3 regions of the Micromonospora sp. NPDC007208 genome follow, and region 1 is predicted to be linked to each of the others. Evidence: riboswitches for the same ligand, from Rfam matches in the RefSeq annotation. Region 1 holds a riboswitch; each other region holds the start of a gene.
What was found. Region 1 has a riboswitch for cyclic di-AMP ahead of ACFYL6_RS16550 (coiled-coil domain-containing protein). Riboswitches for the same ligand answer to the same signal wherever they lie in the genome.
Positions count from the first base shown of each region.

Region 2: another riboswitch for cyclic di-AMP. It lies ahead of ACFYL6_RS11820 (NlpC/P60 family protein); the one in region 1 lies ahead of ACFYL6_RS16550 (coiled-coil domain-containing protein).
Region 3: another riboswitch for cyclic di-AMP. It lies ahead of ACFYL6_RS14055 (coiled-coil domain-containing protein); the one in region 1 lies ahead of ACFYL6_RS16550 (coiled-coil domain-containing protein).

Region 1 covers NZ_JBIAFG010000007.1:93,970-101,325, reverse strand. The annotation lists gene ACFYL6_RS16565 (PfkB family carbohydrate kinase) at 1-98, opposite strand, end outside; gene ACFYL6_RS16560 (SRPBCC family protein) at 289-753, shown strand; gene ACFYL6_RS16555 (hypothetical protein) at 877-1,386, opposite strand; gene ACFYL6_RS16550 (coiled-coil domain-containing protein) at 1,542-2,606, opposite strand; cyclic di-AMP (ydaO/yuaA leader) riboswitch at 2,612-2,743, opposite strand; gene ACFYL6_RS16545 (cation diffusion facilitator family transporter) at 2,862-3,779, opposite strand; gene ACFYL6_RS16540 (HelD family protein) at 3,887-6,004, opposite strand; gene ACFYL6_RS16535 (alpha/beta fold hydrolase) at 6,112-7,059, opposite strand; gene ACFYL6_RS16530 (carbonic anhydrase) at 7,229-7,356, shown strand, end outside.
Region 2 covers NZ_JBIAFG010000005.1:4,888-12,243, reverse strand. The annotation lists gene ACFYL6_RS11865 (2'-5' RNA ligase family protein) at 1-109, shown strand, start outside; gene ACFYL6_RS11860 (hypothetical protein) at 1,054-1,266, shown strand; gene ACFYL6_RS11855 (hypothetical protein) at 1,316-1,567, opposite strand; gene ACFYL6_RS11850 (hypothetical protein) at 1,603-2,205, shown strand; partial or broken gene ACFYL6_RS11845 (transposase) at 2,201-2,287, opposite strand; gene ACFYL6_RS11840 (peptidase inhibitor family I36 protein) at 2,590-2,895, opposite strand; tRNA gene ACFYL6_RS11835 (tRNA-Gly) at 3,426-3,499, opposite strand; gene ACFYL6_RS11830 (pyridoxamine 5'-phosphate oxidase family protein) at 3,776-4,333, opposite strand; gene dcd (dCTP deaminase) at 4,433-5,011, shown strand; gene ACFYL6_RS11820 (NlpC/P60 family protein) at 5,113-6,090, opposite strand; cyclic di-AMP (ydaO/yuaA leader) riboswitch at 6,167-6,302, opposite strand; gene ACFYL6_RS11815 (N-acetylmuramoyl-L-alanine amidase) at 6,538-7,356, shown strand, end outside.
Region 3 covers NZ_JBIAFG010000005.1:473,615-480,970, reverse strand. The annotation lists gene ACFYL6_RS14080 (heavy metal translocating P-type ATPase) at 1-1,808, opposite strand, end outside; gene ACFYL6_RS14075 (hypothetical protein) at 1,821-2,768, opposite strand; gene ACFYL6_RS14070 (heavy-metal-associated domain-containing protein) at 2,782-2,991, opposite strand; gene ACFYL6_RS14065 (metal-sensitive transcriptional regulator) at 3,087-3,383, shown strand; gene ACFYL6_RS14060 (YibE/F family protein) at 3,684-5,054, shown strand; cyclic di-AMP (ydaO/yuaA leader) riboswitch at 5,221-5,351, shown strand; gene ACFYL6_RS14055 (coiled-coil domain-containing protein) at 5,356-6,375, shown strand; gene ACFYL6_RS14050 (carbonic anhydrase) at 6,432-7,169, opposite strand.

The sequences.
Region 1 (7,356 bases):
CCGCCGGGGTGCAGGTGCAGCTCAGGGTGGTCGTTGGGCTGGTCCACGGTCACCGTCAGCTGTGGAGTGGGCGCGAAGACCATCACGTGCCCACTCATCGGTCGTCGCCGTTCATGCTGGTCGCCCTCCGGCACCTTCGGAAGATTTCGTACTAACCGACCTTAATCGCGCAGGTAGTGGCAGGTCGTGCCATCGACCCGGTCCGGGCGCGGCGCTCGGGGCCGTCGGGCGTTGCCAGCCAGACATCGGTACGGGACGATCGGGCGACCAACGACGGCGGGAGACGGTGTGCTCAGCAGCGATACCTTCAGCTACACCGTCCAGGCCCGGTGCTCACCCGCCGAGGCGGCGGCTCTGCTCAGCGACCTGACCCGGCAGGGTGAGCTGCACCCACTGATCGTCCGGGTCCGCCGGGTGCCGCCCCGGCCCGGCGCCCAGGCCAGCTACACGATCAACGACCGGTTGGCGGCCGGCCCGCTGCGCTTCCGGACCACCTACCACGCGGACGTGCTGATCAGCGAGGCCGACGAGATCGTCATGGTGGCCCGCCAGTGGCCAGCCACCACGGTGCGCAACCACACCCGACTGCGCGCCGAGCCGGACGGCTTGGTCCGCATCGACGTCGAGATCACCCTGACCGCGCCGACGCCGCTGTTCCGCTACGCGTTCCGCCAGGCCCAAGCCGCTCACCTCGCCCTCGCCACCCGGCTGGGCGCGGCCCTCGACCGCACCGCCAACCCCCCGCCCACCTGACCCGCCCGCCCCGAGGGCTTGCGCCCCCACCGTGCGCCGATCTTGCAGTTTCGGTTGTCGGTATCAGTGGGATGCCCCAAATGCCGGCACAGCAAGTGCAAGATCGCGGAGCAGGGCGGGCAGCTAGGTCGTGGTTGCAGCGCGATCACGGTTCGTGCGGGTGGTTCGGGCGGCGGCGCGTCGGCCCCACGGCTTGTAGGTGGACAGCACCGTCGCGATGATCATCAGGCTGGTCGACACCGCCGGCGCGATGACGAGGTCGGCCCGATCGCGTGCGGGCAGGGTCGCGCCGACCGCCCCGGCGTGGCGCAGGTTCGGGGTGAGCAGGAACAGCACCAGCCCGACCATCACCGTGGTGAGCACGAGCTTGACCAGCACCCAGCGGTGGCGCAGCAGGCCCCACGGGGTGAGCAGCGAGCTGGCGACTCCGATCAGCCAGACCAGGACGCTCAGTGGCGCGAACAGCACCGTGCCGACCAGGGCCGTGACCGGATAGACCACCGCCGGGTCGGCGCCCCGCTGCACCGCGATGCCGAGGGTGAGCAGCACCAGGTCGGTGCCCAGCCAGCCGAGCGAGGTGACGAGGTGCAGGGTGAGCAGGGCCTTGCGGGTGGTGGGTCGGATCCGAGGCATACCGCGATGCTGCCCGCCGACGCCGGCCGGGTCGTCCGACGAGCGACGACATCAGGGGTACGCCCGGCGACGTAGCCCGGTCCCTGGACGCACGTGATGCCTGTGAGTCATCACGATGACTCACAGGCATCACGACCCGTAGGGAACGGCTGGGGTCAGTAGACCGACAGGTGTACGTGGTTGGTGTGGTCGGTCGACGGGGTGCCCTGCGCCCCGCTGTACGACTTCCACCCGCTGCTGGGCAGCCAGATCTGCTTGTACCAAATCACGTAGAGCACGGCGAGCCGGTCCGCGTTGCGGATGAAGTACGCGGCCAGGTTGTTGCCGTAGGTCTTGTCGCCACCGGTCGCGGCTCCACCGAAGCCGCCCTTCTGTGCCGCGAAGTCGCAGGCCCGGCCCTTCGGGTGTTCACCGGAGCCGCTGGGGCGGTGGCACGAGACGTACCGGGTGAAACCCGCGGCCTTCGCCTGGTTGAGCGCGTGCAGGGTGCGCGGGGTGATGCAGCCGCTGGCCGGCGTGGGGTCGTTGATGCTGCACGACTCGGAGGGCCAGGAGCCGTCGGAGTTGCGCGGCGCGGCTGTCGCGTTGGCGGTGGAGGTGCCCCGGTTGGAGTCGGTGTCCGCGGTGGTCTGCGGCTTGGGTGTGGTGGCCACGGTCAGGGCCCGTTCGGCCTGTTCCTTGCGCTTGGCCATCACCGCGACCTGCTTGCGCTGTTCGTTGATCTCGCCGTCCAGGGCGACCCGGGTGCGGTTGGCCTTGTCCTTGCTGTTCAGCAGGTCGCGCAGCACCCGGTCCTCGTTGGCGGCCACCGCGTCGAGCGCGGCGGCCCGGTCCATGAAGCCTTCCGGTGTGTTGCTGTTGAGCAGCGCCGACATCGCGCCGAGCCGGCCGGTGCGGTAGGCCACTTCGGCGATCTCGCCGACCTTGCCGTTGCGCTGGTCGATCTCGACCTCGATGGTCTTCAGCTGGGTGGCGAGCTGCTGCTGCCGTTGTACGGAGGTGTCCAGGGCGCGCTTCGCGTCCAGGTAGCCCTTGCTGGCCGCCTCGAGTTGGGCGCGCAGCGCCGGGGTGCCGCCCTCCTCGTCGGAGTCGGGTGCGGCGGCCCGTAGGCCGGTCGGGGGAGCGGCCGAGGCGGTGCCGGCCGGGAGCGCGACGCCGAGGGCGAACATCGCGACGATCAGGGCCGCCAGTCGGGCGGCGGGTGGTCGTGCTGGTGCCACTGCGCATGTCCTTCCGTCAGCCGCCGACCGGGTTAGCTGACGGGTTCGGGACGGAAGATCCCTACCGCTGACGCGGATGCACCCCAGGAACATGGTTCCCCGGTTCGCCCAGGTGGGCGATTAGGCGGCGACCGCCACCGGCGCCGGGAGGGCGCCGCCTGGTGGAGGCCGGGACCGAGCCTACCGGTGCCGGTGGGGCGGCTGCAGCCAATGTGACGGACGGTGCGTGCGTCACCACGGAAAATCACGGCCCGGTCACCACTCGATGGAGCCACACGCCCCGGAGGCGGCGCCCGGCTCGATCTGCAACGTCGCGTGCTCGATGCGGAAGTCGTCGTGCAGGGCCGTACGCGCCGCGGTGAGCACGGCGCCGACCTCCGCGCCGGGTGCCATGGTCAGGTGCGCGGAGGCCACCTCCATGCCCGAGGTGAGCGTCCAGACGTGCAGGTCGTGCACCTCGACGACGCCGGGGACCGCGGCCAGCCGGTCGTGCACGGCGGTCACCTGGAGGTGCTCCGGGGCGGCCTGCACCAGGATGCGGAGGGCGGCGCGGGCCAGCCGCCAGGTGCGCGGCAGGATGAACACGCCGATGGCGACCGCGACCAGGGGGTCCGCCCACCACCAGTCGGTGACGCTGATGAGCAGCGCCGCACCGATGACGCCGAGCGAGCCGAGCAGGTCGCCGAGCACCTCCAGGTAGGCGCCCTGGAGGTTGATGCTCTCCCGGGCCCCGGCGCGCAGCATGGCGAAGGCGGCGATGTTCGCGAGCAGGCCGAGCACGGCCACCGCGAGCATCGGACCGGCGATGACCTGGTGCGGGTCGCCGAACCGGCGGATCGCCTCGATCACCACGTAGATCGCGACGCCGGAGAGCAGGACGGCGTTGGCCAGCGCGGCGAGCACCTCGAGCCGGTAGAGGCCGAAGGTGCGCTGCGGGTCGCCGGTGGCCCGGCGGGTCGCCGTGATCGCGGCGAGCGCCATCCCGATGCCGAGCACGTCGGTGAACATGTGCCCGGCGTCGGAGAGCAGGGCGAGCGAGCCGGTGTGCAGGGCGGCCACCGCCTCGACCACCATCAGGGTGGCGAGCAGACCGAATGCCGCCCAGAGGCGACCCCGGTGCTGGTGTGCGGCATTGGCGACGGACCCATGGTGGTGGTCATGACCTGCGCCCACGAGAACCACCTTCCGCCGCTGGTCGGGACCCGGTCAAATGTATGCTCACATCGCTATGTATGCAAGTGTACGGGTAGCGCCTTCCCGCCGGCGGCGGTCCGTACGGGTCAGCCGGTCGGGTCGATGGTGGTGAGCCGCTGGGTGGCCCGGGAGAGCGCCACGTACAGGGTGCGTACCCCGGCGCCCGGATCCGCCCGGATCTCGCTCGGGGCGACCAGCACCACCCCGTCGTACTCCATGCCCTTGGCTTCCAGGCTGGTCACCACCTGCAACCTCGGCGCGCCGAGCGCGCCGAGCCAACCGGCGACCTCGTCCCGGCGGGGGACCGGCGTGATCACCCCGACCGTGCCCTCCACCTCGGCCAGCAGGCCGGCGGCGGCCTCCACGGTCGCGGTCTCCAACCCCGTCGGGGGCACCACCAGCTCGACCGGCTCGACCCCGGTGGAGCGGACGGCGGTCGGCAGCGGCAGGTCCGGGTAGAGCCGACGGATCTCCGCCGCCGCCACCGCGAAGATCTCCGCCGAGTTGCGGTAGTTGGTGGTGAGCGTGAAGTCGTGCCGCTTGCGCCGGCCCAGCGCCTGGTCGCGGGCTCGGGTCAGCTCCTCCGGATCGCCGGTCCACGCGGTCTGCGCGGGGTCGCCCACCACGGTCCAGGATGCCAGCCGGCCGCGGCGACCGATCATCCGCCACTGCATCGGCGAGACGTCCTGCGCCTCGTCCACCACCACGTGCGCGTACTCCCGGTAGTCCTCCGGGCGCTCGCGGGCCGCCGCGCGGGCGGCCCGCTGCCGCTCGCCGAGGGTGCTCAGCTCGCGGACGCCACCGGCGAGCTGGAACGGGTCGCGTCGCGCCTTGGCCGGCTGCGCGGGCTTGCCGAGCAGCGCGTCCAACTCGTCCAGCAACGCCACGTCGGCGATGGTCAGCCCGGCCGAGTCCAGGTTCCGGTACGCGGCGTTGAGCAGCCGGATCTCCGCCGAGGAGAGGATTCCCCCGGCGTACCGGCGCAGCCGGTCCGGCTGCGCCAGCCAGCCGAGCACGTGCCGGGGGTGCAGCCGAGGCCACCACGCCTTGAGGAACTCCCGGAACTCCGGCCGCTCGGCGATCTCCGCCTCGAAGGCCGGCTGCTCCGGCAGTCGACCGCTGCTCAGCTCACGGGCCTGTGCCCAGAGCGCGGCGAACACCCCGTCGAAACCGGCCCGGCGCACCTCGTTGCGCCGTGCGCCGCGTTGCAGCGCGCGGTCCCGGATCCGGTCCAGCGCGGCCCGGTCCAGCCGCAGCAGCGTGCCCCGGTAGAGCAGCCGTAGCTCACCCGGGCCGCCCGGCACCGCGTCGCGGGCCGCCCGCTCCAGCACCCGGCGCATCCGCAGCGAGCCCTTCACCGCCGCCACCTCGGGTGGGTCGGGGCGGGTGGCGGTCATTCCCGGGAACAGGGTGCCCAGTGAGTGCAGAGTCGCGGTGTCCTCACCGAGTGACGGCAGCACCGAGCCGATGTACTCGACGAAGACCGACGACGGGCCGACCACCAGGATGCCGCCGCCCGCGTAGCGGCTGCGGTCGGAGTACAGCAGGAACGCGGCCCGGTGCAGGGCGACAGCGGTCTTGCCGGTGCCGGGGCCGCCCGCGACGATCGTCACCCCGGAACCGGGCGAGCGAATCGCCTCGTCCTGCTCCCGCTGGATGGTCGCCACGATGTCGCGCATGCCCCGGCCGGTGGCCTTGGACAGGGTGGCCAGCAACGCGCCGTCACCGACGACAGTCATCCCCTCCGGGGCGGCGGTCGGGTCCAGCAGGTCGTCCTCGATCCGGGTGACCCGCTCGGCGCGGGACTGGATCGTGCGCCGCCGCACCACGTCCAGCGGCTGCGCCGGGGTGGCCTGGTAGAAGGCGGCGGCGGCCGGCGCGCGCCAGTCCACGACAAGCGTGACGGCGTTCTCGTCGCGGATCCCGAGTCGCCCGACGTGCAGCACCTGACGGTCGCGCAGGTCCAGCCGGCCGAAGACCAACCCCTCGTGCTCGGCGTCCAGGGTGTGCCGCCGCTGCGCCGCGTGGAAGACCATCGCGTCGCGCTCGACCAGAGCGCCGTGCGTGCCCACCCGCGCCATCCGGTAGCCGTCGCGCTCGGCGCGGACGGCCGACTGCCGCAGCTCGGCCAGTCGGGCGTACACCCGGTCGAGGTGTCGTTGCTCGACGGCGATCTCCTGCTCCAGGCCGGTCTGGTCGGTCAACGCACGCTCCTTCAGGGGTCGCCGGCAGGCGGCGGGAACCGCGCGGGCCAACCGAGAAGAGTACGGCCCCGGGCCCGACCCGCCGCGCCCGAGGTGCGCGAACGTGCTCAGGCAGCCGTCTCGGCGGGGGTCGTGGCACGGTGGGCCGGCGGCGGTTCCGCGAGCACCCGCCGCAGCACGCTGGTGAGCGCGGCGTTGACCTCGTCCGGGCGTTCCATCATCAGCATGTGGCCGGCGCCCGGGCAGACGGTCAGCTCGGTGGCCGGCAGAGCCGCCGCGATGGACTCGGCGCACGGCGGTGGGGTCAGCCGGTCCCGGTCGCCGACCAGGGCGGCGGCCGGCAGGTGGGCCAGCGCGGCGAGGGTGTCCAGTCGGTGCTGGGTGCCGATCGAGGCGCGGAACCCGCCGATCGAGCGCAGCGAGGCACGAGCCACCGCCGACGTCACCAGGCGGATGTCGGCCGGCTCGCAACGGTCACCGAACAGCATCCACCGGATGCTCGGTTGCAGCGCGTTCAGCAGTGCCCGGGGCGCGCGCCACGAGCCACACCGGGCCAGCACGCCGGCGCCGGTCGTCTCGGCCAGCCGGATCAACCGAGCGATTCGCGGCGAGAGCCCGTAGACGGTGTGCGTGTGCCCCTCGGCGGTGGTCGAGACGAAGACCAGGCCGGCGGTACGGGCGGCGAAGTGCGCGGGGTGGCGGTGGGCGTACTCCATGATCGTCATGCCGCCCATCGAGTGCCCGACCAGCACCACTGGGCCGGTCGGCGCCACCGCGTCGATCACCGCGGCCAGGTCGTCACCCAACTGGGCCAGGGTGGCCGTGGGCAGCGCCATGCAGCTGGACCGGCCGTGCCCCCGCGCGTCGTAGGCGACCACCCGCACCGCACCGCCGAACGGCGCCTCGGTGAGCGCGTCGACCTGCCGGTGCCAGGCGCGCCCGTCCAGCGTCCAGCCGTGCAGCAGGATGGCGGTGACCTGGGCGTCCGTCGGACCCGTCGCCTCGACGTTGAGCCGTACACCGTCCGGCAGACCGACCTCGAACCGCTCCGGCATCGCCACCTCCCCAGGGCCGCCCAGTACCACCAGCACCGGGATACCCGGCGGTAACACCGGCTACCCGCCATGACACCACGCCAATCGCGGCGTGGCGAACATTCCCGTCCTCGCCCGTGCTGGACGGCGGCGGGCCAAGCTGAACGGCATGAGGTCGTCGGGAGCGCCCATGGGCGCGACGTCGGGGCAGGGGCGGCAGGCCGGCGGTACGCCCCGCGCCGCGCTGGCCGACCTGCTCGCCGGTAATCGGCGGTTCGTCAGCGGCCAGCCGGTGCACGGACACGACGTCACGGCCGC
Region 2 (7,356 bases), on a different contig from region 1:
TGCTCCGCAGCCATCTCGCCCGTTCCGGGAGCTCACTTCGGCCGTGTGGCAGCAGTTTCCCGAGGCGCCCCCTATGCCGGGGCGCACAGCGATGTGGTGCCGCACCTGACCATCGGTCACGACGCCGCCAAGCCCACGCTGAGCCACGCCGCAGAAACCATCTCCACGCACCTGCCGATCAACGCGGCCATCGACAGAGTCAGGCTCATCGCCGGAACACCGGACATCAGCCCTTGGCGCACCGTCTGCGAATTCCCGCTAGGCACCACACCACCTGCTCCGGCTGGTACGGCAGTCGCAGCGTCCTGGCCAGGGCCTCGATCGGGGAGCGGGCGACGGGCGACGGGAGCACCCCGCTTTCCACACCAGCACGCCGGCGAGCCAGAGCAGAGAGCCACGCACCCAGCTCGCCGATCAGGAAGAGTCAGGGTCGTAGCGGGCACGACAAGCGCAAGAAGTGATCGGAACGGATGAAGGCTCAGGTCGGAAACATGTCTGGCCTGTGCCTTCATGGTGGAGCGGGTGAGGGGAATCGAACCCGCCCTGTCAGCTTGGGAATCGGATTGAGTTGCAAGCAATTGCCGGGCCGCGTGCCGGTCGTGTACCTGCGGGCGACGCGGCACCCCTCTGCGACCGCCCCTCGCTGCCTTGTACTGACCGCTGTATCGGGCTCGGAGCGGATACGAGTCGGTGTGGCTGGGGCTGAAACCTAAGCCGCAGGGTGTCCTGCGGTTCGTGTTGCCGGTCACCACTCAGCCGGCCACCCTGATCCTCCCTCGCTACTGCGCGCGCGGGAGAGGCTTTGAACCAGCGTCCAGCCGCCAATTACGAAGAGGATAAGGGCCCCCGCCAGAACTAACCAATTCGCAATCAAGGTCAAGTCGGCCATAAACAAACGGGTGAACATGTAACCCGCGCCAACAAGAGGAAAGAGGAAGAATGATAAGATATAAACCAAGGAACTAACAGTCCTCAAATTAGGACCGGCCAAGCCGGGGTAGAGCTACCCAGGCGGGCGGCTCCGTCGGCACCCGGGCCGTCACCATTCACGAGGTGATCGGCCGCGCACACCTGGACGGCTTCGTCGACGAGGACCAGGACGCGCTCGTCTTCAACGGCGCGAAGGGTGCAGTCCTGCCCCGCTCCAACTTCCAGACCGCCTGCAAGTGGCGTGACTACGTGGCTGCGGCCGGTCCGCCGATTTCGACTTCCACGACCCGCGGCACACTGGCAACACCCTGGCATCGCGGACCGGGGCAAGCCTGACCGGCCTGATGGCTCGCATGGGCCACGCCTCGACCCGGGCCGCGATGATCTACCAACACGCCGCCCACGAGCGTGACGAGCGAATCATTGACGCGCTCAGCTCACAGATCAACCAGAGCACGGCGTGGTGATCGTCGCGGATGCTCTCCACGCGCAGACCGGGCACGCCCGCGCCGTCGCCGCCCGGGGTGGGGACCTCATGGTCACGGCGAAGGCTAACCAGCCGACCCTGTACGCGCAGCTCAAAGCGTTGCCGTGGCATGAGGTCCCAGCCGGTGACCAGCAGCGCGAGGTTGGCCACGGCCGCAAGGAAACCGCACCGTCAAAAGCGTTGACGTGCGCGCCGATGGTGGCCTCGCGTTCCCGCACGCGCAGCAAGCGGTGCGGATCACCCGGACCCGCACAATCAAGGACAAGACCAGCCGGGAGACCGCCTACTACACCATGAGCCTGCCCGCCATCCTGGCCCAGCCGGTCGACCTGGGCGCGTTCGCCCGAGACGAGTGGCTCATCGAGAACGGCCTACACCACGTCCGCGATGTGACGTTCCGCGAGGACGCCCACCGCGCGAGAACCCGCAACGGCCCCGCCGTGTTCGCCACCCTGCGTAACACCGCGATCGGCTACCACCGCCTCAGAGGCGCAATCAACATCGCCCGCCACCAGAACCGCCAACCGCCGATCAACCCAACTCATCGACGCAGTCACGTAACGTCACCGGTTTTACGCAATGGCCCTGCGGGTCAGGCGCCGCCGCCACCACGTCGTTCGGCTCGGCGAGTCGATGACCGGGGTGCCGGCTTCGATAACCATCTTCACTGCTTCTTCCCGGAACTGCGGGGAGAAGGTTCTCTTTGCGCTTGGCACCTGTTTCCCTTCCCAGATCAACCAATTCTACTTGGTCGGCCTGTTCGGAAAACCCATGGCAGCCCACTTTGAGCCCGTCGCAGACCACCGTACACGCGTCGCCGACGCCACGGTTCTTGAGCTCGCTCAGGACGCTGAGCCAGAACGCGGCACCTAGCCGCCGCCGGCCCACATTCGGCAGGCATGGGCCCTCTAACGGTGGGCCATACACCCCACCCGACGACCATGACACCTCACCTATCTGCGCGACCTCGAATCGATTGAAGTAGGGCGGGCATGCCTCGCCTTGGCGATCGTTGAGCTGCAGAAATTCACTGATCACACTAGCCATGCCCGCCCTACCGTCGTCGGCAAGTGGCGCTTCTACGCACCGATCTTACAAGTACAAGCCGACGCAGGAACACGTAGCTTATTGCTAAAGTTCTGGCGCTTCTTCTCTAGTCGCTCGAGCCGCCGTCACACAGCCCGCCAACTCCTGGCTGAAATGCCGAGGTTGCTCCGCTCTTGCCCCGCAGTCAACGTTACGGCCGTACCAGTGCACGACGCGCCGCTATACAAGACGACGACCCAATTATTCATGTTTTCGGCAGACCTGTGCGTAGCACTACCATCCGTTGTACAGTATTTACCGAGTGAATCGGCGTAGAAACTACCGGTGTAATTTGTACCGGTCCAGAGGCAGAGCTTCCCAAGATGATTTAAGTTGCACTGTGAACGACTGGCAGCCGCAGGGCTTCCGACAGTTGCGGTTGTGGCGGCCACTACAATTGCCGACGAAAGCACAATCCGCGCCAAAGGCTTGAGCTTCAATACAGCCTCCCCAATCAGTTATAGGCACCGATGACTATAACTCATCTATTGAGACATGCAAGGCTTTGCTTTGGGCCCGCTGCCATGTAAGGTTGGGGGCAGTCGTCCATTGACGACGAATAAGATCGTGCTCACTTCCGGACAACCCGCAGTTCATCGCGGTACTCAAGGGGATCCAGGTGCCCTGCCTCGACGGCGGTCGGCCCCTGACGCCCGGACCGGGCCTGACGGAGAAGGCGTACATCACCAGGGGCGCTCCACTTACTACTACCGCGGATCACTACGTAGACGATGAAGGTTCTTCGCGCCAATAGTCGTCTGCGAAGAAAAGCCGCTCGTGTCAGTCTCCCACGTTGTCTTCGGTGCCGTCGCGGATGATCGCGGCGAGGATCGGGCACGTAACGGGCACGGCCAGCGCAAGAAGCGGTAGGAACGATCGAGGCCCCCAGCCAGGGAACCTGTCCTGAGTTGGGGCCTCGCGGTGGAGCGGGTGACGGGAATCGAACCCGCACTGTCAGCTTGGGAAGCTGATGTTCTGCCATTGAACTACACCCGCAAGCGGCACCACTGTACCTGAGTCGTCGAGCCCGTGCACCCAGGCACCCCCGGTGACCGCAGGTGTCCGGGGACCGTGTCGCCCGGGTCGGCCGGGGTGATCCACTCGGTTTCCTGAAAGTCGGGGCATCCGGAGCGCCGGGATAGCGCAGTTTCCCTGAAGTCGAGTGGATCATGCGGGAGTGGCGGCCCGGCAGGTGTGGCGGGTGTGGCAGGCATGCGCATCGGTGCCGGCCCCGTCACGACGGGGCCGGCACCGATGATCTTTCGGTCGTGGTCAGGCGGCCGTGCACTGGACGTCACGGCTGAGGCGGGTCGGGCGCGCCTGCGGGACGGCGAAGGGCGCGGCCGCCGCCGACGGGGAGTTTGGGTCGAGCCACACCCGAACGGCCGGCCGGCCCGGCGCGAGGCCCGGAATGCCAGCGATGTGCTGCTCACGGCGGGTGAGCATCGCCACGTCGACGGTGAACTCGAAGAGCCTCCAGTCGACCTGCGGCTCGGCCCGGGCGCTCTGCGCCAACTGCGCCACCCGGACCGGATCGGTCACCGGACGGGCGCGCCCCGCCACGTACGCCTCGTCGTCGCTCTCCTCGGCGGGGAACGAGTGCAGCGCGTAACGGCCGTCACGTTCGAGGTCGCGGCGCTTGGGCGAGTCGATGATGAAGCAGAACAGCCCCTCCGCGCTGATGACCGGGGAGACCGGATGGACGCGGGGCCCGCCGTCGGCACGGACCGTGGCCAGATAGCCGAAGCCCGGCCCGTACTGCTGGAGGAGAACGCGGATCCCGTCGGCGAGTCGGGGCTCGTCGGCGGCGAATTCGGACCAGGAAGCCATGCGGGCATTCTATCGAACAAATGTACGAGCAGCGACCTCGACGCGCTGGTCACCGGCACCGAATCCGGCCACTTTTGGCAGCGCGGCTATGGTGGTCCGATGCTGCTCTCCGACCGCGACCTGGTCTCCGAGATCAAGGCTGGCACGCTGGGCCTGGAGCCGTTCGAGCCGACCCTGGTCCAACCGTCCAGCATCGACGTCCGACTCGACCGGCTGTTCCGGGTCTTCAACAACCACCTCTACACCCACATCGACCCCGCCATGCAGCAGGACGACCTGACGTCGGTGGTCGAGGTCCCCGACGGCGAGCCGTTCGTGCTGCACCCGGGGGAGTTCGTGCTCGCCTCGACGCTGGAGGTCATCTCGCTGGGTGACCAGCTCGCCGGTCGGCTGGAGGGCAAGAGCTCCCTGGGCCGGCTCGGGCTGCTCACGCACTCCACCGCCGGCTTCATCGACCCGGGCTTCTCCGGCCACGTGACGCTGGAGCTCTCGAACGTGGCGAACCTGCCGATCACGCTCTGGCCGGGCATGAAGATCGGGCAGCTCTGCATCTTCCGGCTCTCCTCGCCGGCCGAGCACCCGTACGGCTCGGTGGTCTACGGCTCGCGCTACCAGGGCCAGCGGGGGCCGACGCCAAGCCGCGCCTGGCAGCACTGGCGCACCTGGCCGACCCGCTGAGGCCGACCCGCTGAGGCCGACCCGCTGAGGCCGATCCGCTAGAAACAGAACGACGAGGGCCCGCCGCGACGAATCGCGACGGGCCCTTCGGTCACCCGGGGTCAGCCTGGGCGGCCGTAGCTGTGGATCGGGCCGTCGTCGACCTTCTTCATCTTGACCGGTTGACCGGCCTGCGAGGCGTGCACCACCCAGCCGCCGCCGACGTACATGCCGACGTGGTGGATGTCGCTGTAGTAGAAGACCAGGTCGCCGGGGCGCAGGTCGCCCCTGCTGACGTTCTTCGTGACGCGGCTCTGCGCGGCGGCGTTGTGCGGCAGCGACACGCCGGCCTTCGCCCAGGCGGCCAGCATGAGCCCGGAGCAGTCGTACGAGTTCGGACCCTCGGCACCCCAGACGTAGGGCTTGCCGATCTGGGCGCAGGCGAACTTGACCGCGGTGCCCGCGGCGCCGCCGGGGTAGCTGCCCGGGCAGGGCGCCGGGCGCAGCGGACCGCCGCCACCGTTGCCGTACACCTTGAGGCGCAGCTTCTGCAGGCGGTCGATCTCCTCGTTGATCTGCTTCTTCTTCGCCGCCAGCTGAGCTTCGGTGCGGGTCAGCTGGGCCACCATCTCGTCCAGCGGCGCCTTCTGCGCGGCCAGCTGGTCGCGCAGGTCGGCCACCTGGCGTACGTCCTTCTGCTGGTTGTGCGCGAAGCGGTCGAGCATCTCCAGTTGGCCGACCACCTCGCTGGGCGACCTGCTGCCCAGCACCGCGTTGACGGTCGAGACGTTCTCGCCCTTGTAGGCGCGTACGGCCAGGGCGCTGACCTTGTCCATCGCGGCGTCGACCTGGCGCTCCAGCGGAGTGATCCGGGCGGCCAGCGCGTCGGCCTGCCTGCGCTTCGCCGCGAGGTCGGTGCGGGTGGCGTTGTGCCGTTCGATGATCGGTTCGAGTTTGTTCCAGTCGGCGTCGATCTGGCGCTCGATCTCGGCGACGGACGGGTCGGCGTGGGCCGCCGTGGCACTGCCGGTCAGGACGACGGCGATGCTGGCCAACGCGGCGAGTGCGGTGGTGAAGCGGGACCAGCGTGGGCGCGGCACGATCGACGCCGGGCCGGCTGATGCCGACCGCTCGGACGACGGCCGCGGGGCATGGAGTGCCACCGGGGTTCCGTACTCCTTCTTCCTGACCGCCTACCGGGTTAGCTGACGGGTTCGGGCGGGAAGTCGGCGCCCTACCGCAGTGGTTGCGGATTCACCCCGAGGGACCTGGGTCCCCGGTTCGCTCGGAAACGACTCGGCGGTGTCGGTCCGTTACCGCCCGGGCTGGGCGGAGCTGCTGTCGGGCCGACGAATGACCAGAGTAGAGACGCTTGTTACCGATCCGCAACCCGTGCGGCCGTGACACTCCGTACCGATTGGAAGAGGCCACGGACCGTGTGTGAAGAATTCTTTCCGCGCGCTTCGATAGATGGAAAGGTATTGACGTGACCTCCCGGGCGGCGCGATGGTGACCTGACCTCACTCCGAGAGAATCTAGGGGGTTCGATGCACCATCCAACCCTGTCGACCGGCTGGCGCGCACTGCTCGCCGCCACCGTGGTCGCCGCCGCGACCACGGTGCCACTCTCCGTCGGCCCGGCCGCCGCCGCACCCACCACCGACCGCCAGCAGCAGTACGCCGCCGCGGCCACCGAGTACGGCGTACCGACCGTGGTGCTGCTCGGCGTCTCCTACCTGGAGTCGCGCTGGGACACCAACGCCGGCACACCGAGCACCAGTGGCGGCTACGGCCCGATGCACCTGACCGACGCCCGGCACGTGGCCGCCCTCCCCGGGGGCGGTCACCACGACGCCGGTGCCGAGGACCCACGCGGCGACGACTCCCGTCCCGCCCGGGTGCCCGCGCCCCGGCCGGTCGAGGCCCCCGCGCCGTCCACCGCCGCGTTGCAGACCGTGGACGCCGCCGCCTCGCTGACCGGCGCCACCCCCGAGGCACTGCGCACCGACGCGGGCCTCAACATCCGGGGTGGGGCCGCGCTGCTGAGCGCGTACCAGAGAGATCTGGGCGCGCCGGTGGGCGCGGACACCGACCCGGCGGCCTGGTACGGCGCGGTGGCCCGCTACTCGGGCGCGGACAGCGCCGACGCCGCGGCGGCCTTCGCCGACGAGGTCTTCACCACCGTCGGCGCGGGCGCGTCGCGGGTGACCGACGACGGCCAGCGGGTCACCCTGCCGGCCAGCGCGGTGCGGCCCGAGCGTTCCTGGTTGGACCGGCTGGGCCTGCGCCGGCTGGCCCGCCCGGACGGGGTGGAGTGCCCCAGCACCATCTCCTGCGAGTGGATCCCGGCGCCCTACGAGGCGTTC
Region 3 (7,356 bases), on a different contig from region 1:
GCGGCGACCGCGCGAGCCACTGTGGTGTTGTCCCCGGTCAGCAGGACCGGGGTCAGCCCCAGCCCGCGCAGCCGAGCCACCGCCGCCCGGCTGGTCGGCCGGACCACGTCGGCGACCGTGAGCACGCCCCGGGCCCGCCCGTCCCAACCGGCAACGATGGCCGTACGGCCGGCGGCCTCCGCGTCACGCACGGCCCACTCGATCTCCGGCGGTACGTCGATCTCGTGCTCGTGCAGCAGCCGGACGCGGCCGACCAGGACGGCCCGGCCGTCGACCGTGCCGGTCACCCCCAGCCCTTCCAGGTTGCCGAAGGCGGCCACCGGGGGCAGCGCGCCCGCGTCGGCGGCAGCGGCGGCGACCGCACGGGCGATCGGGTGCTCGGAGGCGGCCTCCACCGCCCCGGCCACCCGGAGCAGCTCGGCCCGATCCACGCCGCTGGCCGGCACCACGTCCACCAGCGTCATCCGGCCGGTCGTCACCGTGCCGGTCTTGTCGAGCACCACGGTGTCCACCCGGCGGGTCGACTCCAACACCTCCGGGCCCTTGATCAGCACGCCGAGCTGGGCGCCCCGACCGGTGCCGACCAGCAGCGCGGTCGGGGTGGCCAGGCCGAGCGCGCACGGGCAGGCGATGATCAGCACGGCCACGGCGGCGGTGAACGCGGCGGTCGGGCCGGCCCCGGTGCCGAGCCACCAGCCGAGCGTGCCGACGGCGAGGGTGATGACGATCGGTACGAAGACACCGGAGATCCGGTCCGCCAGTCGCTGCACGGCCGCCTTGCCGCTCTGCGCCTGCTCGACCAGGTCGGCCATCCGGGCGAGCTGGGTGTCCGCGCCGACCCGGGTGGCGGTGACGATCAGCCGTCCACCGGCGTTGATCGTGGCGCCGACCACACCGTCGCCCGGGGCGACCTCGACCGGCACCGACTCACCGGTGAGCATGCTGGCGTCGACCGCGGAGGTGCCCTCCTCGACCACCCCGTCGGTGGCGATCTTCTCCCCGGGGCGGACCACGAACCGGTCACCGACGGCGAGCCGGTCCACCGGGATCAGGGTCTCCACGCCGTCGCGCAGGACCGCCACGTCCTTGGCGCCGAGGTCGAGCAGGGCGCGCAGGGCGGCGCCGGCGGTGCGCTTGGACCGGGCCTCGAAGTAGCGACCGGCCAGGATGAACACGGTGACCCCGGCGGCCGCCTCCAGGTAGATGTTGCCGGCGCCGTCGGTCCGGGTGATGTCGAAGCGGAACGGGTGCGTCATCCCGGGCATCCCCGCGTCACCGAGGAAGAGCGCCCAGAGCGACCAGCCGAACGCGGCCAGGGTGCCGAGCGACACCAGGGTGTCCATGGTGGCCGCGCCGTGCCGCAGGTTGGTCCAGGCGGCCCGGTGGAACGGCAGCCCACCCCAGACCACCACCGGGGCGGCCAGGGTCAGCGACAGCCACTGCCAGTAGTCGAACTGCCAGGCCGGGACCATGGCCAGCAGGACCACAGGCACGCTCAGGGCCACCGAGACCCAGAGCCGGGTACGCGGCCCCCGCAACGGGTCCACCGGAGCTTCCGCGCTGGGCGGGGCCGGCAGCGCCGCCGTGTAGCCGGTCTTCTGCACGGTCCCGATCAGGTCGTCCGGCGTGACGCCATCGGCGTACCGGACGGTCGCCTTCTCGGTGGCGTAGTTGACGGTGGCGCTCACCCCGTCCATCCGGTTGAGCTTCTTCTCGATCCGGGCGGCGCACGCGGCGCAGGTCATCCCGCCGATCGCCAGTTCGATCCGGTTGGGTGCCTCGGGCAGCGGTCTGCTGGTGGTGGTCATCGTCTGGTCCCGTCAGTTGTGTCCGTGCCCGGGGGTGCCGTGGTCGGCCCCGCCGGTCGGCGCGGGCCCGCTCGGGGTGGGGGCGGTTGCGGTCGGTGCGGCGCCGGCGACCACTGTGAACTCGGCGGTGTGCACCCGCCCGCCGTGTTGGAAGTCGAGGTAGAGCCGATAGCTGCCCGCCGAGGGCACCTCGGCGAGGAAGGTGACGGCCGGACCGGGCCGGGTGCGCCCATCGCCGGGCGTGCCGTCCGGGTGCACGTGCAGGTACGCCAGATCACCCCGGCGCAGCGCCACCAGGTGCCCGTACGCGCCCAGGTAGGGCTCCAGGTCGGTGACCGGTCGCCCGTTCCGGCTGACGGTCAGGGTCAGCGACGACGTGCGGCCGGGCTGCGGCGCTCCGGTCAGGGTGACCGTGTAGCCGTCGACGGTGGTGCTGGTCGCCGGGGCGGGCAACGGCTGTTCGGTCAGCTCACCGGGGACGGTCACGTCCACGCCGAGGGTCAGCGGCTCGCCTCCGGTCGGCGTGAAGTCCGCGAACGCCCGCCACTGCCCGGGGCCGGTCAGCGGGGTGTCGACCCGCCAGGTGCCGTCCGGGGCGAGCTCGGGGTGGACGTGACGGAAGCCGGAGAGGTCCCGCCGGGCGACGATCAGGTGCATCCGCTTGTCGTGCGCCACCTCGTAACGGGTGACCGGGCGGCCGTCCGGGCCGGCGATCCGGAAGGCGAACTCGCCGGCCGGGGCGTCGACCCGTTCGAGGCTGTAGCCGCGCTCGGAGACGAGCAGCCCGCCGGGAAGCCGGTCGGCCGTACCGCCCCGCTCGTCCGCCGCCGGGATGGCGGCAGCGTCGTGCCGGCCCTCGACCACCGGGGTGCGGTCGACGACCCGGCCGACCCCGTAGGTCGCGCCGAAGACCGCCGCCAGGCCGACGGCGAACCCGGCCAGTCTCGTCACCGTACGCACGCCGGCCCTCCGATCACGCGTCGACGAGGTCGTAGCCGGCCTCGTCGACGGCGGCCCGGACAACCGCGGTGTCCAGCGGCTGGTCGCTGCTGACGGTGACCCGGCCGGCGGCGAGGTCGACCTGGACGTCACGCACGCCCGCGATGGCGCTGACCTCGGCGCTCACCGCGCTGACGCAGTGCCCACAGGTCATGCCCTGCACCTGATACGTCGTGTTGACCATCGGAGCGTCTCCTTTACGGTACCGGTACCCGGTGGGGGTATCTCATCCGGACACGACCGTACCATACCCCCTGGGGGTACGCTATCCTGGTCGACATGACCGCACCCACCCCGATCCGCGGATACACCGCCAGCAAGGACCAACTGCTCGCGCGGCTCCGCCGCGTCGAGGGGCAGGTCCGGGGCATCGAGAAGATGGTCGACGACGACCGCTACTGCATCGACGTGCTCACCCAGATCTCCGCGATCCAGGCCGCCCTCGACAAGGTGGCCCTGGGGCTGCTCGACGGGCACGCCCGGCACTGCATGCACGAGGGCGCCGCCGAGGGTCGGGCCGACGAGATGGCCACCGAGATGATGGCGGCGGTCGGCCGGCTCATGAAGCGCGGCTGACGGGCCGGGGTCCGCCACGCGGGCGGTTCGACCGCCCGACACTCCGCCACGACCTGCGACCCTCGGGTGGGCTGGCTAGCATCTCCCACGATGGCCCTCCGTATGCCGCTGCACAGTCGGGCACCGGCGCCGCCGCGACGTGGCGTCGCCCCCGGCCGACCGGGCCGAACACTGACCGTCCGTGATCAAGTGGTGATCAGGCAGCGATCCCCCCCCGCCGTTCGCCGCGTTTCCACCGAAACGGTGAACCGCCCGGCACGCTGACCCGTACCCCGCACCGGATCGTTGGGAGTTCTCGCCTTGGCCGCCGACCACACTCACCCCGCGCCGTCCGCCCCACCACGGGTGCGACGGATCCTCGTCGTGACTGTGGTACCCCTCTTCGTCGCCACAGTGCTCGCCGCGGCGCTGCTCTGGCCGCGCGGCGGGTCACCGCAGACCGATGGTGGTGCGGACGTGCCGCGCCACCCCGGCACGGTCACCCGGGTGGTGAGTGAGCCGTGCCCGCCGGTGCCGTCGGTTCCCGAGGGCACACCGAGGGTCGGCGAGGGGCGGTGCGGCACGGTCGACGTCCGGGTGGACGACGGGCCGGCCGCCGGCCAACAGGTACGGACACCGGTGCCCGACGGGCCCGGCGCGCCCCGGGTCGAGGTCGGTGACGAGGTCATCCTGGTCGAGCTGGCCGATCCCACCGATCCCACCACCAGCAACTGGAACATCGCCGAGCACCAACGCGGCACCCCGATGGTGTGGCTGGCGGTGGTCTTCGCGGCCGCGATCGTCGCGTTCGGTCGGTGGCGGGGTCTGGCCGCGCTCGCCGGGCTGGCCGCCAGCTTCGCCATCCTGCTCACCTTCGTGTTGCCGGGCATCGGCGCCGGCAGGTCGCCACTGCTGGTGGCGGTGGTCGGCGCGGCCCTGATCATGTTCGTGGTGCTCTATCTGACGCACGGGGTCACCGCGCAGACCTCGGTCGCGGTGCTCGGCACCCTGGGCAGCCTGGTGCTGACCGGCGTGCTCGCCACCATCGCCACGGCCGCGACCCACCTCACCGGCTTCGGCAGCGAAGACGCCACCACCCTGTCGATGTTCCAGGGCGACGTGGACCTGCACGGTCTGCTGCTCGCCGGGATCATCATCGGGTCGCTCGGGGTGCTCGACGACGTGACGGTCACCCAGGCCGCCACCGTCACCGAGCTGGCCAACGCCAACCCCGGGCTGACCCGGTTGCAGCTGTACCGGGCGGCCACCCGGGTCGGCCGCGCGCACATCGCCTCCACTGTCAACACCATCGTGCTGGCGTACGCGGGCGCGTCACTGCCCCTGCTGCTCCTGCTCACCGCCGACTCGCGGCCGATCGGGCAGATCCTCACCAGTGAGTTCCTCGCGCAGGAGATCGTCCGCAGCGCGGTCGCCACCCTCGGTCTGATCGCCGCCGTACCGCTGACCACCGGGCTGGCCGCGGTGGTGACCGCCGCCGGGCGCACCGAGGCCACGCCGTCCACCGACGCTCCCGCGCCCCGGCCCCAGCCGGACCGCACGGAGGCACTGGCCGCACTCAGCTCACCGCGGAAGGCCGGCTCCGACGAGCCGGACCGGACGCGGCCCGCACCCCCATCCGAGGCCACCGACCGGTGGCCGGAGTCGAACAGGAGCACGGATACGGCATGGTGACACTCCTCAGCGTGACCAGATCGGGCATCCACCCTGAGAACCGCGTCACTGGTCACTCAACGCTATGGCGAAATGACGCTTTTGGTCGGCATCCAGGCGTAGCTCACCCGGTCGACTCTCGGGTAACCTCGCTGCCGGTTACCGATGAAGGCGCGAAGCGGCGCCTGCGGTGCCACCGCCCAATCGCCAGCCGGCGAGCCGGGGACCCAGGTACCTGGGGTGAATCCGCGTCAGCGGTAGGGGCCACTTCCGCCCCGAACCCGTCAGCTAACCCGGTCGGCGGTCGACGGAAGGGAACATTGTGACGGCACCCCTACGCCGCTGGATGACACCCGTGGTGGCCGTGATCGCCGCACTGACCGTGCTCGCCGGGCCCCTCCCGGCCCACGCCGCCCCGACGACCCCCACACCGTCCGGGCACGAGGAGGACGGCGAACCCAAGCTGCTCAACGATGTCATCGAGCAGGCCAACCGCGACTACTCCGCCGCCAAGTCCAAGCTGGACAAGTCAAAGAAGCGGCAGGGCGAGTTGGCCGCAGAGGTCGACCGGGCCAAGGCCGACCTGGACGCGTTGGCCCCGCAGGTCGGGCAGATCGCCGCCCAGGCGTACCGGACCGGCCGGATCGGCGCGGTCGCGATGCTGCTGGAGAGCGAAGCTCCCGACTCGTTCGTCCGGCGCGCCGGGATGCTCGACGAGATGAACATGGTCAACGAGAAGAAGCTCTCCGAGGTCAACGAGGTGAAGGCCCGCGCCGAGCAGGCGAAGCTCGCCCTCGACACGGAGGTCCGGGAGCAGCAGAAGCAGACCGCCCTGATGGCCAAGCGGAAGAGCGAGGCCGACAAGGCGCTCTCCCTCGTCGGTGGAAAGGGCTTCACCGGCGGCCTGGTGGACGCCACCTCACCGGTCGCGAAGATCGGCCCGGGTCGCACCGCCGACGGTGACTGGAAACCCCAGTCGTGCAGCGAGAACGACCCCACCACGTCCGGCTGCATCACGCCACGCACGCTGCACGCGTACAAGGAGGTCAAGCGGGCCGGCTTCAACCGGTTCGTCGGCTGCTACCGCCCCGGCGGGCCGTGGGAGCACCCGAAGGGCCGTGCCTGCGACTGGTCGCTGCAGAAGAGCGGCTTCTCCCCCTGGCACAACGAGGACACCCGGACGTACGGCAACAACGTCGCCGCGTTCCTCATCCGTAACGCCGACCGGCTCGGCATCTACTACGTGATCTGGAACCGGCAGATCTGGTTCCCGGCCACCGGCTGGAGTTCGTACAGCGGGCCGTCGAACCACACCGACCACGTCCACATGTCGCTGCTCTGACCCGCACGATCACCGTCGAGGGCCGTTCCGCGTGACGCGGAGCGGCCCTCGTCGCGTCAGACGGTGGCAGGCGCGGCCGGGTCGGTCGACTCGGGCGATCCGGCCGGGGTGTCCAGCGTCGCGAAGCCAGCCGGCACGGCGGCCACCTGACGTACCGCTCCGGCGGCCAGCCGGTAGGACACCCCCACCACCGCGCACCGCCCCCGCGCCACCTCGTCGGCCAGCACGGAAGACTGCCCGAGCAACGTCTCGACGGTCTGTGCGATGTGGATGTCGACGATGCCGTCGATGTCATCCACGCCCTCGGCATCGGCCCGACGCAGGCTGGGCAGCACGGCGTCGACCACGGCGCGCAGATGCCCGCTCGGCGCGGTACCGGTGGCGGCGGCCTCCCGGGCGGCCTGCACCGCACCGCACGAGTCGTGGCCGAGCACCACCACCAGCGGAGTGCCGAGCACGGTCACCGCGTACTCGACGCTGCCGAGCACCTCGGGGCCGGTGGTGTGCCCGGCCGTGCGGACCACGAACAGGTCGCCGAGCCCCCGGTCGAAGATGATCTCGGCGGCCAGCCGGGAGTCGGAGCAGCCGACGATCACCGCGAACGGGTGTTGCCCGTCGGCCACGGCGGCCCGGTGCTCGGCATCCTGGTTGGGGTGGCGTGGGGCGCCACCGACGAAGCGCCGGTTGCCGGCGATCAGCTCGGCGTACGCACGGGTCGGCTCGCTGAGCGCGGTGGCCCGGTCGGTGGTCCGCTGCGGACCCGGCTGACCGCCGGAGCTCCCGGTATGACTCATCCCGCACCTCGTCTCGACGCATCTGGCCTGGTCAAGCCGGCTTTCCGCCGGCCGGGCGGGCGGGCGCTGGCTCGTGCTCCACCGTCACACGCACCGTAAGATGCGTCAAGGTATGCGTGATTTAAATTTCATACGTTGACTCCGGCCGCCCCCTGGGCAACCTTCCCCGGGCAGGGCGGACAAGACT